4 regions of the Laedolimicola intestinihominis genome follow, and region 2 is predicted to be linked to each of the others. Evidence: riboswitches for the same ligand, from Rfam matches in the RefSeq annotation. Region 2 holds a riboswitch; each other region holds the start of a gene.
The links. A riboswitch is a leader RNA that binds a small molecule or an ion and turns the genes downstream of it on or off. The one in region 2 is predicted to bind cyclic di-GMP.

Region 1: it holds a riboswitch for cyclic di-GMP, as region 2 does, so the genes downstream of both, WMO29_RS01555 (response regulator) here and gatY (tagatose-bisphosphate aldolase subunit GatY) in region 2, are expected to answer to the same signal.
Region 3: it holds a riboswitch for cyclic di-GMP, as region 2 does, so the genes downstream of both, WMO29_RS11380 (hypothetical protein) here and gatY (tagatose-bisphosphate aldolase subunit GatY) in region 2, are expected to answer to the same signal.
Region 4: it holds a riboswitch for cyclic di-GMP, as region 2 does, so the genes downstream of both, WMO29_RS08085 (substrate-binding periplasmic protein) here and gatY (tagatose-bisphosphate aldolase subunit GatY) in region 2, are expected to answer to the same signal.

Annotation. Positions count from the first base shown of each region.
Region 1 covers NZ_JBBMFE010000001.1:356,812-359,975, reverse strand. The annotation lists gene WMO29_RS01555 (response regulator) at 1-2,031, opposite strand, end outside; cyclic di-GMP riboswitch class I at 2,265-2,355, opposite strand; gene WMO29_RS01550 (helix-turn-helix domain-containing protein) at 2,610-2,975, opposite strand; gene WMO29_RS01545 (hypothetical protein) at 3,049-3,164, opposite strand, start outside.
Region 2 covers NZ_JBBMFE010000005.1:31,481-34,644, forward strand. The annotation lists gene WMO29_RS07045 (L-fucose isomerase) at 1-612, shown strand, start outside; cyclic di-GMP riboswitch class I at 895-978, shown strand; gene gatY (tagatose-bisphosphate aldolase subunit GatY) at 1,439-2,290, shown strand; gene WMO29_RS07055 (hypothetical protein) at 2,372-3,164, shown strand, end outside.
Region 3 covers NZ_JBBMFE010000010.1:120,859-124,022, forward strand. The annotation lists gene WMO29_RS11375 (ATP-binding protein) at 1-1,601, shown strand, start outside; cyclic di-GMP riboswitch class I at 1,640-1,715, shown strand; gene WMO29_RS11380 (hypothetical protein) at 1,804-2,058, shown strand; gene WMO29_RS11385 (ATP-binding protein) at 2,033-2,230, shown strand; gene WMO29_RS11390 (C39 family peptidase) at 2,359-3,164, shown strand, end outside.
Region 4 covers NZ_JBBMFE010000006.1:28,982-32,145, reverse strand. The annotation lists gene WMO29_RS08090 (ATP-binding response regulator) at 1-586, opposite strand, end outside; gene WMO29_RS08085 (substrate-binding periplasmic protein) at 570-1,385, opposite strand; cyclic di-GMP riboswitch class I at 1,516-1,591, opposite strand; gene WMO29_RS08080 (hypothetical protein) at 1,704-2,432, opposite strand; gene WMO29_RS08075 (MATE family efflux transporter) at 2,506-3,006, opposite strand; gene WMO29_RS08070 (MATE family efflux transporter) at 2,900-3,164, opposite strand, start outside.

The sequences.
Region 1 (3,164 bases), on a different contig from region 2:
CTGAATCCTCAAGCTGTCACCACAGACAGCCTCATGTTCAATATGATTGATGTGTATATCAAAATTATGTTTATGTTCATCAAGCACCGGTTTCGTAAGTGTAATAAGATTATCTACCAGCTCTGACAGATTGAAATCTTCCTGTGCCAGTGTCATTTTTCCACTTTCAATACGTGCCATATCCAATACTTCATTGATCAGCCCCAGCAGATGGCGGCTTGATTCTGTGATCTTGCCGAGGCATTCAATGACTCTGTCCGGGCTCTCAACATTTGCTCCTGCGATTGCCGTCAGACCCACAATCGCATTCATTGGTGTCCGGATATCATGGGACATATTGGAAAGGAATTCTGTTTTCGCACGATTTGCATTTTCTGCGGACCGGTAAGCCTCTTTCAGTGCCTGACGGGATTCAATTTCTGCTTTCTTCTCCTGTGTCACATCCATGGATGCCAGCAATACCTTTTCCAGCTTTCCATTCTTCCATTCCAAGGGAATATAAGAAGCGATTTTATAAGTCTTTTCATCCAGGCTGCAATACTCAAACTTATAAATATCATTTTCATTTTTCAATTTCTTCCGAATATTATCCGGGGCTATCAGGATATCTATAGCTTCCAATGGTTCCAGTGTCTTATATTTTTCAAGAACCTGCATCTGAAAATCATGATAAAATCCCAGAGGTTTATATATCATCTGTCCATTCAGATTGTAGAATTCATATCTGTCATTTTCCAGATCACAGACAACAAAGCGGTCAACCAGACGCACAATACTCTGAATCAGCTGCTCCATGGAAGCATTATCCGCTGCCATCTGCAGATGCCGTGCGCTCTCTACCTTTGCCTCTGTGATATCACGCAGAAAGATCATGGCATATTCCGAATCCTCTATCTCGCCGCGTATGATTACATTACGAACCCATCGTTCTTCTCCATTCAGAGTGATACGACACTCTAAAGCCAATTCGGTTTCCAGGCCTTTCAGCTTTTCCGCAATATAACCACGGTCATAAAAAGAGGCTACCGCCTTCTTATCGGTTTCCACAACATAGGAATCCACAAAATGCCGAACCAGTTCATCCCACGTATGGCTCTGTTCAAAGACTGTCATCAGGGACGGTTCAACCTTAAAGGTATCAAAAGTATTCGCTTCCAGATTCACATAATACTCGCACAAATCTGCTTTCGTAAAAGCCCGGTGGAAAGCAGCAGATTTTTGTGCCTGCATGGTTTCTTTTTTCTCCCCATCAATGTTAATAAAAATCCCGGCAATCCTGCTGGCAGAACCATCCAGACGACGTATCACTTCTGCCGATGCCCGAAACCACTGGTATTGATTATCCTTCATTCTCATACGATACTCTACCTGGTATTTTATCTGGTTCGTCTTATCCTTAATTGCCGCCTGGAGCTGCACCATTACTCTTTCTTTATCCTGTGGATGCAGAAGATCTGACCAGGATTCCAGTTTATTCGGAAAGTCCAGAGTGTCATGATAGCCGAGCATTTTTCGGAATTCATGACTCCAGTTCGCATTCACAATCTCACTGTTTTCATCACAGTCAAAATACCAGAAGCCGGAATAGATAGCCTCATTGAGCAGTGCCAGATTTACATGATCCCAATTGACCTGTACGGACATAACCCAGATCTGTCTGCCCGCCTCATCTGTCGCATCCTCTTTACAAAGCCGTACATTATTCACTGTACCGTCTGCTGTAAGGATCTGTGCTTCCCCTGTTCCGTGAAGCTGCAAAAAACGGTCTCGCTCCAGTATATCTTCCTCGTCATAAAAGAAGTTTCTCAATGAGCCTTTTGTCTGTTCCATGAAAGTATCGAATGTATATCCTGTACTATGCAACAGCAGATTATCCACAGATAAAATAGACAGGTTTTGGTCATAAGATCCTGTCATTATACCTACCCCGCCATTATTTTCCAGTGTTTTCTGTACGGCCTGTGACATGGCCTGTGTCTGCCCCGTTACAGTCTCACCTAATGAATATATTTTGTCTTCATAATTTTTCATTTTATAAAAGTCCTCTCTCCGTCTTATGCCTTCTTCATCCTGCTTTTATCTGTATACAGAAAACCTGTCCCTGCTAGTTTTGTTACCCATTTTTGCATACAAAAAGGACACTTGCCAAAATCTGCCAGTGTCCCTACTATATTTCTCTAAAATCACACATCTATATAGTATAACAGGTATCGGAATCTCTTCTGTTCAAACATCTTTTCCATATATTATGATGATATGGAAACAGTGGCAACCGGCTGACATAGTCAAGTTTTCTGACTTTAGTCCCTTCTGGCTTTGCGACCCTGCCTTTCAACAGGTTTGCCTTTAAAATAATCTCTTTCTTTAAAAAACCATACCATGCGGTTTTCCGCACGTCAATAATTTTTTTTGAAAAATCTACACATTTTTTACTTCTATTTTTGAACTTCTCTTTATAAAAAATCTAAATCAATGAATCCTAAAAAGCTAACATTTTTTTCATATGAAGCTCATTCATCATTTATATTCATTTTCAAAATCTTTCGTGTAAATCCCAATATCAATTCCTTTTGCGTGAATAATTTCCCTAACTATTTTATTTGCCATCTCTATTCCTCCACCATGTTCTCCATCTGTTCCAACTTCTGCAAGGCTTTCATATACGCCATCAATCTTTTATACTGCGCATCTCCAAGGCTGTGAATCTGCTTTAAAATCTTAATATCCGACCTGGTAACTTCATAATCCATATCTGCATCTTTATATTCCGGATCAATTCCTTTTCCAGTCAAAAGCTGTTCGGGAGTAATCTCCAATGCATCACATATAGACAACAGACAGTCCGCTTTGGGATTCGTCTTTTTCTTCTTCCAGTCACTGATGTTACTTGTTGCAATCCCGGTCCTTCTTGAGAGTTCCAACTGCGTTATGTTCTTCTGCTCCATCACACAAAAAATTCTTTCACTGATAATCATGATTTTTCCTCCATCAACATTCCGTGCATATCCGTATTTACAAATTCATCCATCCGTCTATGCGGTTATAGTATCATGCTGCAACTTTTCTTTCAATAGAGATTTTTGTATTTCTGAACTTTGTTATATTCTTCTCTTTATATAGCTCCATGTACAACTGTCTTATTCTTTCCCTACGAAGATAAAAAT
Region 2 (3,164 bases):
ATCAATTCCGGCGCATGCTGTCTGGATGCCTGCGGCGAAGTAAAGGATGAGAACGGCAACGGCACCATGAAGCAGTGGTGGGATGTAACCGAAGAGGATCAGAAGAAGATTATGGAAGCAACCACCTGGAACGCAGCTGACAACGGCTACTTCCGTGGCGGCGGATTCTCCTCCCGTTTCCTGACCAGAGCTGAGATGCCGGCTACCATGATTCGCCTGAACCTGGTAAAAGGACTTGGACCGGTTCTGCAGATTGCAGAGGGCTGGACCATCAACCTGCCGGATGATGTATCCGATACTCTGTGGAAGAGAACAGACTATACATGGCCCTGCACATGGTTCGCACCGCGCTGCACAGGCGAGGGCGCATTCAAGACCGCTTACGATATGATGAACAACTGGGGCGCAAACCATGGCGCTATCAGCTACGGTCACATCGGCGCAGACCTGATTACCCTCTGCTCCATCTTAAGAATCCCGGTATGTATGCACAATGTTCCGGAAGAGGAGATCTTCCGTCCGGCAGCATGGAACGCATTCGGTATGAACAAAGAGGGACAGGACTTCCGTGCATGCAAGGCATACGGCCCGCTGTACAAGACTATCCGTTAATTCGAAAAGAGAAGTTACATACGGGAGCATGGAACTGCGAGGTTCCGTGCTCCTTTTGCTCTACAGGAAACACTGTGTTGCGTTAAAGCGCGAAAACTATGATTCCTATAGAGCAAAAAGCCCGGAAAGGAGTCTCTATCGGTGAACGAACCTTGCTTCGAACAATAAAAAAACGTATATCTGGGAAGATGACTAATTAACAGATGACGGGAGAAAAAATTTGACAAAAATCTGACTTGCAATATGGAAGGGACTCTGCTAAAATGAACAATATTGCAAAAAGAGAATACTGGGCAAACCTGCTGAAAAGCAGGGACGCAAAGCCAAAAGGGTCTAAGGGTAAAACTATGACAGCCGGTTGCTATTGGAAGTCCGAAAAGAATTCTGATATGTTTGGATGCTGTGATTTGTGCGCCTGTTTTGACGCCTGTTGCAGTATTTTTTATGTAATAGGAAATTTCGATGGAATCCCTATTACATAAAAACTATTATATGATAAGAGCTTTTCGAAGCTGTGTGAGCGGCATAGAAGGGTTACTTATAAGAGGGGAATGTGAGAGATCACGGAAAATACGCCGGGGGCGAAAGCCTTCGGCGTATTTTCGTGTGAGCAAGGTGATAGGACAATGATTTATTCAAAACAGTCGATGGTATCTTCTGTCGCAATCGTAATCGGAACTTTGATGTAATAGAATGCGGGCTTCTGCTTTTTTTGAGATTTTTTTCCGGACAGGAAAACCCCGTTGGAGGTTGCGCTTTTTCGAGATACGGGGTATGATAGATAAGGTGAGAAAGATAACACTGAATCAGACGAGGAGGAACGATCATGTCATTTGTTACATCAGAAAAGATGCTTTTGGACGCACAGAAGGGCGGCTACGCCGTAGGCGCTTTCAATGTGGAGAATATGGAAATGGTAATGGCCGTTATCGCGGCGGCAGAGGAGCTTCGGGCGCCGCTGATGCTGCAGACTACACCGTCCACCATTAAGTACGCGGGACTGGATATGTATCTGGCAAATGTAAAGGCGGCCGCTGAGCGCGCCAGCGTTCCGGTGTGTCTGCACCTGGATCACGGCGATAGCTTTGACCTGGCTATGCGGGCGCTGCGGACCGGCTACACTTCCATCATGATTGACGGCTCCCACAATGTGTTTGAGGAAAATATAGCGGTAACCAAGGCCGTAGCAGACGCCTGCAGACCTTCCGGAATCCCGGTAGAGGCGGAGCTTGGCAAGGTCGGCGGCAAAGAGGACGATCTGGACGGCGGCGAGGGCAATGGTTATACAGATCCGCTGGAGGCAAAAGAATTCGTGGAGCGCACCGGCGTAACATCCCTGGCCGTAGCCATCGGAACCGCTCACGGTGTATACAAGGGAGTACCGAAGCTGGATCTGGACCGCCTGGCTGAGATCCGGAAAGTCGTAGATATCCCGCTGGTACTGCACGGAGCAAGCGGCCTGTCCGAGGAAGCAGTGGTAGAGAGCATCAAGCGCGGTATCTGCAAGGTCAACTTTGCCACAGAGCTTCGTATCGCCTATACCGACGGCGTGAAGGAATTCCTGGCGGCAAACCCGGACGCCTTCGATCCGAAGAAGTATGGCAAGGTAGCCATGGAGCACGTGAAAGCCATCGTGGAGACGCGTATGAAGATGTGCGGCTGCACGGACAGAGTTTAAGAGGCTGAAAAAAACGCAGGGGCTGTGTAACAGCAGCCTCTGCGTTGCGAGCATAATTGGAAATAAATGGGAGAATAGAAAGTGAACGTAGAGACCATGCAGACAGACCGCAGGCGGCAGCACCTGATTTTTATCGGCCTGTTTCTTTTATTACAGGTGATTTTCATATGGAGGAGCATCTACGGCTTCAATACGGCGGATGAGATGTATTTTATCGGCTGTTCGGAGCGTATTTTCCGGGGAGAGAAAATTCTGATCGATGAGTGGAATCCGACCCAGCAGCTCTGTTCCTTTCTGTTACATCCCATTTACAGCCTGATCCGGACGGTCATGGGGTCTACGGAAGGAATTGTGATGGCGAGCCGGTTTGTCTATCTGGTGTACTCCGGCGTGCTGACGCTGTTCTTCTATCTGCGGTTTCAGCGGCGTGGATATGCTTCCTTCGGACCAACGTTTTTGTTCGCGATTTTCGCGCCCTTCAGCATCTGCGCCATGTCCTATAATTCCATCGAATTCGGCATCCTGCCGGTACTGCTGGCGGTGCTCTCGGCGGATATGGAGCATTCGGTGCCGGAATATATCCTGTGCGGCATTCTGATGGCGGTGATCGTGCTGGCGAATCCCTTCGCGGTGCTGATGTACGCCGGGTACGGACTGATTTGCCTGATTGCCACGGTGCGCGGGCGTCGGAGAGGGACGAAGCCGGAGGGCGTGCTGCAGTTTCGGAATTTCCTGTGGATGACCCTGGGCGCAGGTATTATCCTGCTACTGTTCCTGGCCTTTATCTTCCAGCGGGGAACTTTATCAGAGATGCTGGCCAATGTGCCTCACATTGTGGGAGATTCCGAGCATCAGGAGGGGTATCTTTACAAGA
Region 3 (3,164 bases), on a different contig from region 2:
AGTTCCCTGTTACCTTGGGAAAGCAGGTCAAAAAAACCCGGCAGGCTTTTCATGCATTAGGAACTGCATATTATTTAATCTTAAGGTTGAATTTAAAAACAAAGCGTGTTGAGCTTGTCAAAAAAAGTCGAAAAATGATTATTGATATGAAAGATTATACCGAATGGAATCCTAAGATCGAGATTATCGAAAGGGTGATGGCAGAACCGTTTGCGCAGAAGTATATGGAATTTCTTGATATACAGACCATGGCGGCACGGCTTCATAATAAAGAATCTATGTCTTCCGAATTCAAACTAAAGGAAGGAGCATGGTTTCTTGCTATGGTCGTTCCTCAGAGTTATGATAAAAATGGAAATGTTACATCCGTGCTGATTGCAAATCGAGATGTGACAGATGAAAAAATGCGGGAATTAAGACAAGAGGAAGAATTACGGGAGGCTAAATTAAAAGCAGAATGTGCAAATAAAGCAAAATCGACATTCCTGTTCAATATGTCCCATGATATCAGGACGCCTATGAATGCGATTATTGGTTATGCAGAACTGGCGACCAGACATTTGCAAGAAACAGAAAAACTTGGCAGATACCTTGAAAAAATTCAAATATGCGGAAAAGAACTTCTGTCGATGCTTGGTAATGTTCTGAATCTTGCAAGGATTGAAAATAATCAGGTCGAAATGGAATACACTGTTTCGAATGTTCATGAGTGCTTTGAAAATTGTATCATTATGTTCCAACAACAGGCAGAAAGAAAAAATCAAACTCTCTCCCTGACAGAACAAATCATGTATCCGTATGTATATATGGATGCACCGCACCTGTCAGAAGTCTGTCTTAATATTATAAGCAATGCAATAAAGTATACAAATACAGGAGGTAGGATATCCTGTAATGTTGTACAGAAATCCTGTGAAAAAGAAGACCGGTGCAATCTGATCATTACCATTACCGATAATGGAATTGGTATGTCTGAAGAATTCCAAAAGCGTATTTTTGAAACTTTTGAAAGAGAACGTAACACTACGTTAAGTCATATTGATGGTAGTGGCATCGGAATGGGCATTACAAAAAAGCTTGTAGATCTCATGGATGGCACAATAGAAGTGAAAAGCAAGCAGGGTGAGGGTTCCCAATTTACAGTAACGATTCCTTGCAGGAAAGCGTCAAAAGAAGATTCTCTGGTGAAAAAAAATAGTAATCTGAGTAGTAAGAATTGCTTGAACGGTGTTCGAATCTTATTAGTCGAAGATAATGAGATCAACACTGAAATCGCAAAGGAACTATTGACGGAAGAAGGCTGTATTGTTGAGACTGCAAATGATGGTGTTGCATGCATTGATATGATTGAAAAAGCGGATGCTGGTTATTACAAGATGATCCTTATGGATATTCAGATGCCTGTTATGAATGGATATGACGCTGCATTAACTATCCGAAAGATGAAGGATACGAAAAAAGCCAGAATCCCAATTATTGCGATGACGGCCAATGCTTTCGCAGAAGATACACAAAAGGTTCTTTCTGTTGGAATGAATGCTCATGTTGCAAAGCCTGTTGATATGAACATTCTTGTGCCAACAATGATGAAATATTTATAATAGACAGCTTCAAAAAAATGTACAATATAATACCAATAAAGATTCATCGGCAAATCAGTCGAAAGACTGAGACGCAAAGCTATAGGGTCTGTAAAATGACAGCCAGCTGCAACCTTTAAGATGCATTGTCTGGAAAGGCAGTGCATTTTTCCCTTTAGATTTGTGGTGTGTAATAACCTGATGATTTGGGGAGAAAAGAATAATGGATAAAAGTCGAAAAAAATCAGCCGTACTATTTGCAGGTATATTTGTAGTTTTAGGAATGTGGATGATGTTATCAGTACATTGCCGGGCTGCGGAAAAGAATAATGATGAAAAACAGCCACAGATCATCCGTATCGGATCCTTTGAGGATACCTTTGATTATGTCGATAAAAACGGTGTAAGACGAGGATATGGCTACGAACTCATTCGCAGGAACCGGACTGGGCATGTCAATCGTCAGGAAATATGTTGATCTGCTTGGCGGAACCATAGATGTAGAGAGTGAACCGGGAAAGGGCAGCACCTTTACAGTTATACTTAAACACAGGATAGCGGATGAAAGCTATTATGTAAAAAAACGTGCTGAAAGCTCTGAATCAAGCAGTGAAATCCTTGAAGGCAGGAATATTCTTCTGGCAGAATGATCCATTGACCACAAAACAGAAGAAAGAAAAAATAAGAGAAATATAAGAAATTCGAAAGAGAATGTACAAGAAGAATGGAAATCCCTTTGTTATACTGAACCTATACAACGAAAGAAGAGGGGACTACCATGACCAGACAGAAAAATAAAGCAGAGTACAGGGATGAGCGCACAGCAGATCCGGAAGATGAATGGGATGTACGGAGAAGCAGAACGGATGTCCGCCACCGGAGTGGAAATACAGGAAACCACCGCCGCGGACGCCGTCGGAATCGGCAAAAGGCCCGCATCCGCTTTCTGGCGTCCATGCTCGGGACGCTTCTGGAGGCGATCCTGCTGGTGCTGGTGGCCTATACAGCGTTAAATCTTTTTTGCGGGTTTGGAAAAGTGAATACGCAGAAATTGCGGGAGCAGGGTTACCCGGAAAGCCTGATTGCGCTGGTGGAGCGCAACCCAGAGACGAAGGATTTCGTGCTGGATTATCCGAAATACAAGGGACTGGAAGAAATTGACATTTCGAAAGACGTGATGAAGGGAGAGATTCCCCATTTTTTGCAGTGGGATGAGCGCTGGGGATACGAAACCTATGGTAGCGATTTTCTGGCAGTGACAGGCTGCGGACCCACCTGTCTGTCTATGGTGACCTGCGGTCTGACTGGCGATACGCAGTGGAATCCCTATGAGGTGGCAAAAATGGCCGAGGATAACGGTTATTATGTGGATGGGTCCGGTTCTTCCTGGGCTCTGATGAGCAGCGGTGCGGAAAAGCTGGGGCTTACCGTCTCCAGCGTGATTTTTGATGCGGAGCATATCCGTGCCACCTTGGAGGCGGGTCAGCCGATTATCTGCGTGATGGGCCCGGGCGACTTCACGAATGCGGGACATTTTCTGGTGCTGACAGGCGTGGATAAGAACGGCGACATCATTTTGCAGGA
Region 4 (3,164 bases), on a different contig from region 2:
TATAGTTTCTGGCAAATTCAGGAGATGTGTAATAATAGGTCGCAACGATACCTGGTGCATCTTTTCTGGCACAGGCTGCAATGTCAATATGTGATCCGTCTTTCCTGTTAAACCGTTCTGAATAAGTTCTTTCTTCATATCCGTCAAAATCCATGATAATGTCTTTTTGCAGATACTCCGTGATCTCATTAGTCAGAGACTCATCCATACTGTATTCACAGTCCATCTTTCCCTCTGCATCCAGTATAATGATACCATCCACCCAGAGAGTCTGCAGGTTTTCTTTCAGAAAATCCCGACTTAGCTGACCGCCGTTTTCTATTTCCGTATCGATATTCGTGCTCATCTGTCTAGCACTTTCAATGGCACGGAGAAGACTTTTGGATTCCGAAGATTCATTATAATGGGTGTAGGTGGAGCACTGCACTTTCACATAGTTTACAATCTCCACCATTCTTTTCTCTGCTTCCGCTTTTTCTGCGTGGAAGAAATAAAACAGAGAGACTACTGCCACACAGATTCCAATCAAACCTCCGAGCAGCTGGATCCGTTTTTCTTTTTTCTTTCTCTTAATATCCAAGATCATCCACCTCCAGGTACTTCCGGGGATCATCCAGGTATTTTTCAATGATTTTCAGGGATGTGCCATCCTGACGCATTTCTTCCAACGTCTGCCCCATCTGCTCACAGATTCCTCTGTCATCATCTTTTGCAAAAGCGACACCTATTCCGGTGATCATCAGAGGCTCTTCCAGAATACGGAAGCTTGCATCATAATCCTTCATATACTGAACGATAGATTCCTCGTGTGCTGCAACTGCATCTACATATCCTTTTCCAAGAAACGTATAGATCAGCTCCCTGTGTCCCAGGCTGATCAGATTACCCAGCTTTGGAATTCTCTCATCCGTCCGATTCAGGAAGATGCCTTCCGGTTTGGTTGTGGACTGGACAGCCAGGTTCTTTCCCTCCAAGTCACTCAGTTTATAGATATCACTGTTCTCATTTACCGCAACCACCTGACGGCTTGCTATGTACGGTCCCGCCCAGCGATAATCGTCAAGGCGTCCTTCCATGGAAAAACAACCCATGATACAGTCAATCTCTCCGCTCTCCACCAGTTCCTTTTTCTTCTCCCAGTTAATCTGGACAACCTCCACCTGATAGCCCATTCTTTTGAATGCTTCCGTAGCCAGTTCTACATCTATGCCCGTCGGCACACCATCCTCATTCAGATAATTATAGGGTGGATAACTGTCGCTGCCGAGTGTAATGACCGGCTTTTCGGTTTCTTTTTTACTGCTGTCTGTATTTTTACACCCTGTCAGGGTGACTGCTAAAATTCCCGCAAGCAAAATGCCTGCAATTATTCTTTTTCCTTTCATTTTTCTTCTATTCCTGCTATTCTGCTATTTTCCTTTTTTACAATATCAAAATATCCAACAATTCCTATGTATCTGATGAAGCTTTATTTTACCATAAAAAAGCACTGCCAAACAGACAGTGCACCTCATTTCATGCAACTGGCTGCCATTTTACAGGCCCTTTAGCTTTGCGTCCCAGACTTTCATCTGGTTTGCCGAATATCCTATTAAAGCTTTTAAACTCAAGCGAAAATATTGATATCATTATACTCCCATATTCCACTGTACGCAAGCAAAACCACGCCGTTTTGATGCTTTTAATGCTTTTGAAACGACGAATCATTGAGATTGATCAAGATTCAATCCTTTTTTCTGATACTTCGACCGAATCAGCCACTTCTGATCAATCTTCCGCACCCCATCTTCAAACCGGATATGCAGATTCACCGAGCCCGTTTTCTGCTCTACTTTTTCCACCCTGCCATGCCCGAATTTGGGATGAGACACCTGCTCACCGATTTGATACTGAATTACGCTGTCTTTCGCTTTCTTATGCTCCTGCTCCCGCCGATACCGATCCCGCAGAGGGACCGTCTTATCGTGAATCGGATTTTTCAGGACCTTGTCGTAATTATGCTTCATCAATGCCTCGCCTGCCTTGTAATAGGGCGTCGGTGCTGCGCCCACCAGGGAACAACAGTATTTCCAGGCGCTGCCGTGGGTGCCTGACTGCCACTGATACTGCTTCGGAATCGGCATATTGTACTGCATGTAATGGGCGTATTCATGGCGGTAGAGATCTGTCCGCTCCTCTTTGCTCAGCGGATGCTTCACCGCATAGCCGATAAAAAGCAGAGAAAAATGAAAATGCTCCTTCTCATTGTGACTGCCCCGGGTGTAGGAGCCCAGACAGTCCGTATCCATGCCGAAGGTAATCGGCACCATAGCCCCCTGTAGGTGAAATTTCCGGTCAAGCTGCTCGTAGAGATTCTGGATCTGCGTCCGCAGAATCGGAATTTCTTTCTCCAGATTGGCCTTTAAAAACAAATTATCTTCAAAATTTTCCATACCTGTTCCTCAAATACTCATTTTCTGTGGTTCCATTCACGCGACTCGCGAAATCATTTCCCTTAGGCTGTCCTTATAACTGCCCCTCACGCACCATTTTCCGCCAGGTGTGTACAAAGTAAAGAATCTCCGCCACCGACGTGATCGTCCAGGAGAAGAAATACAGCAGATAAAGTGACGGAATCGTATGAAAATATGCGAAAACCGTGTAAATCCATGCAATTCGAAACACGCAGGATCCCAAAATCACGATGACCGTCGGCGCCACGCTCTTTCCAAGTCCTCTGGAGGCCGCAATGGTGCAGTCCATAAAAGCCGAAATCATATAGGAAAAGGCCATAATCCGGATTCGCTGCATGCCCACATCCAAGACCGCCGCCTCGGTGGCGAAGAGGCTTAGAAACTGCCGCCCGAACACAAAAAGCAAGCCGCCCAGAATCGCGCCGATGGCAAAGGAATAAAACAAACTAATAAAATAGCTTTTTAACACCCGCTTTCTCTGCCCGGCGCCGCGGTTCTGCCCCATAAAGCTGGTGCAGCCGGTATAAAAAGCGTACATCACATTGAAAATAATGGTATCTGCGTTGGTGGCTGCCGCATTTCCCGATACGGTCACTGCATCGAAGGAATTTACACCGCTTTGAGCGCCTCATCAGATGTGCCAGAATCAGAAATGCCGACAGATACTGGGAAATAGCGCTGGCCAGAGCCACGCCTTCCGCCGCCATGTGA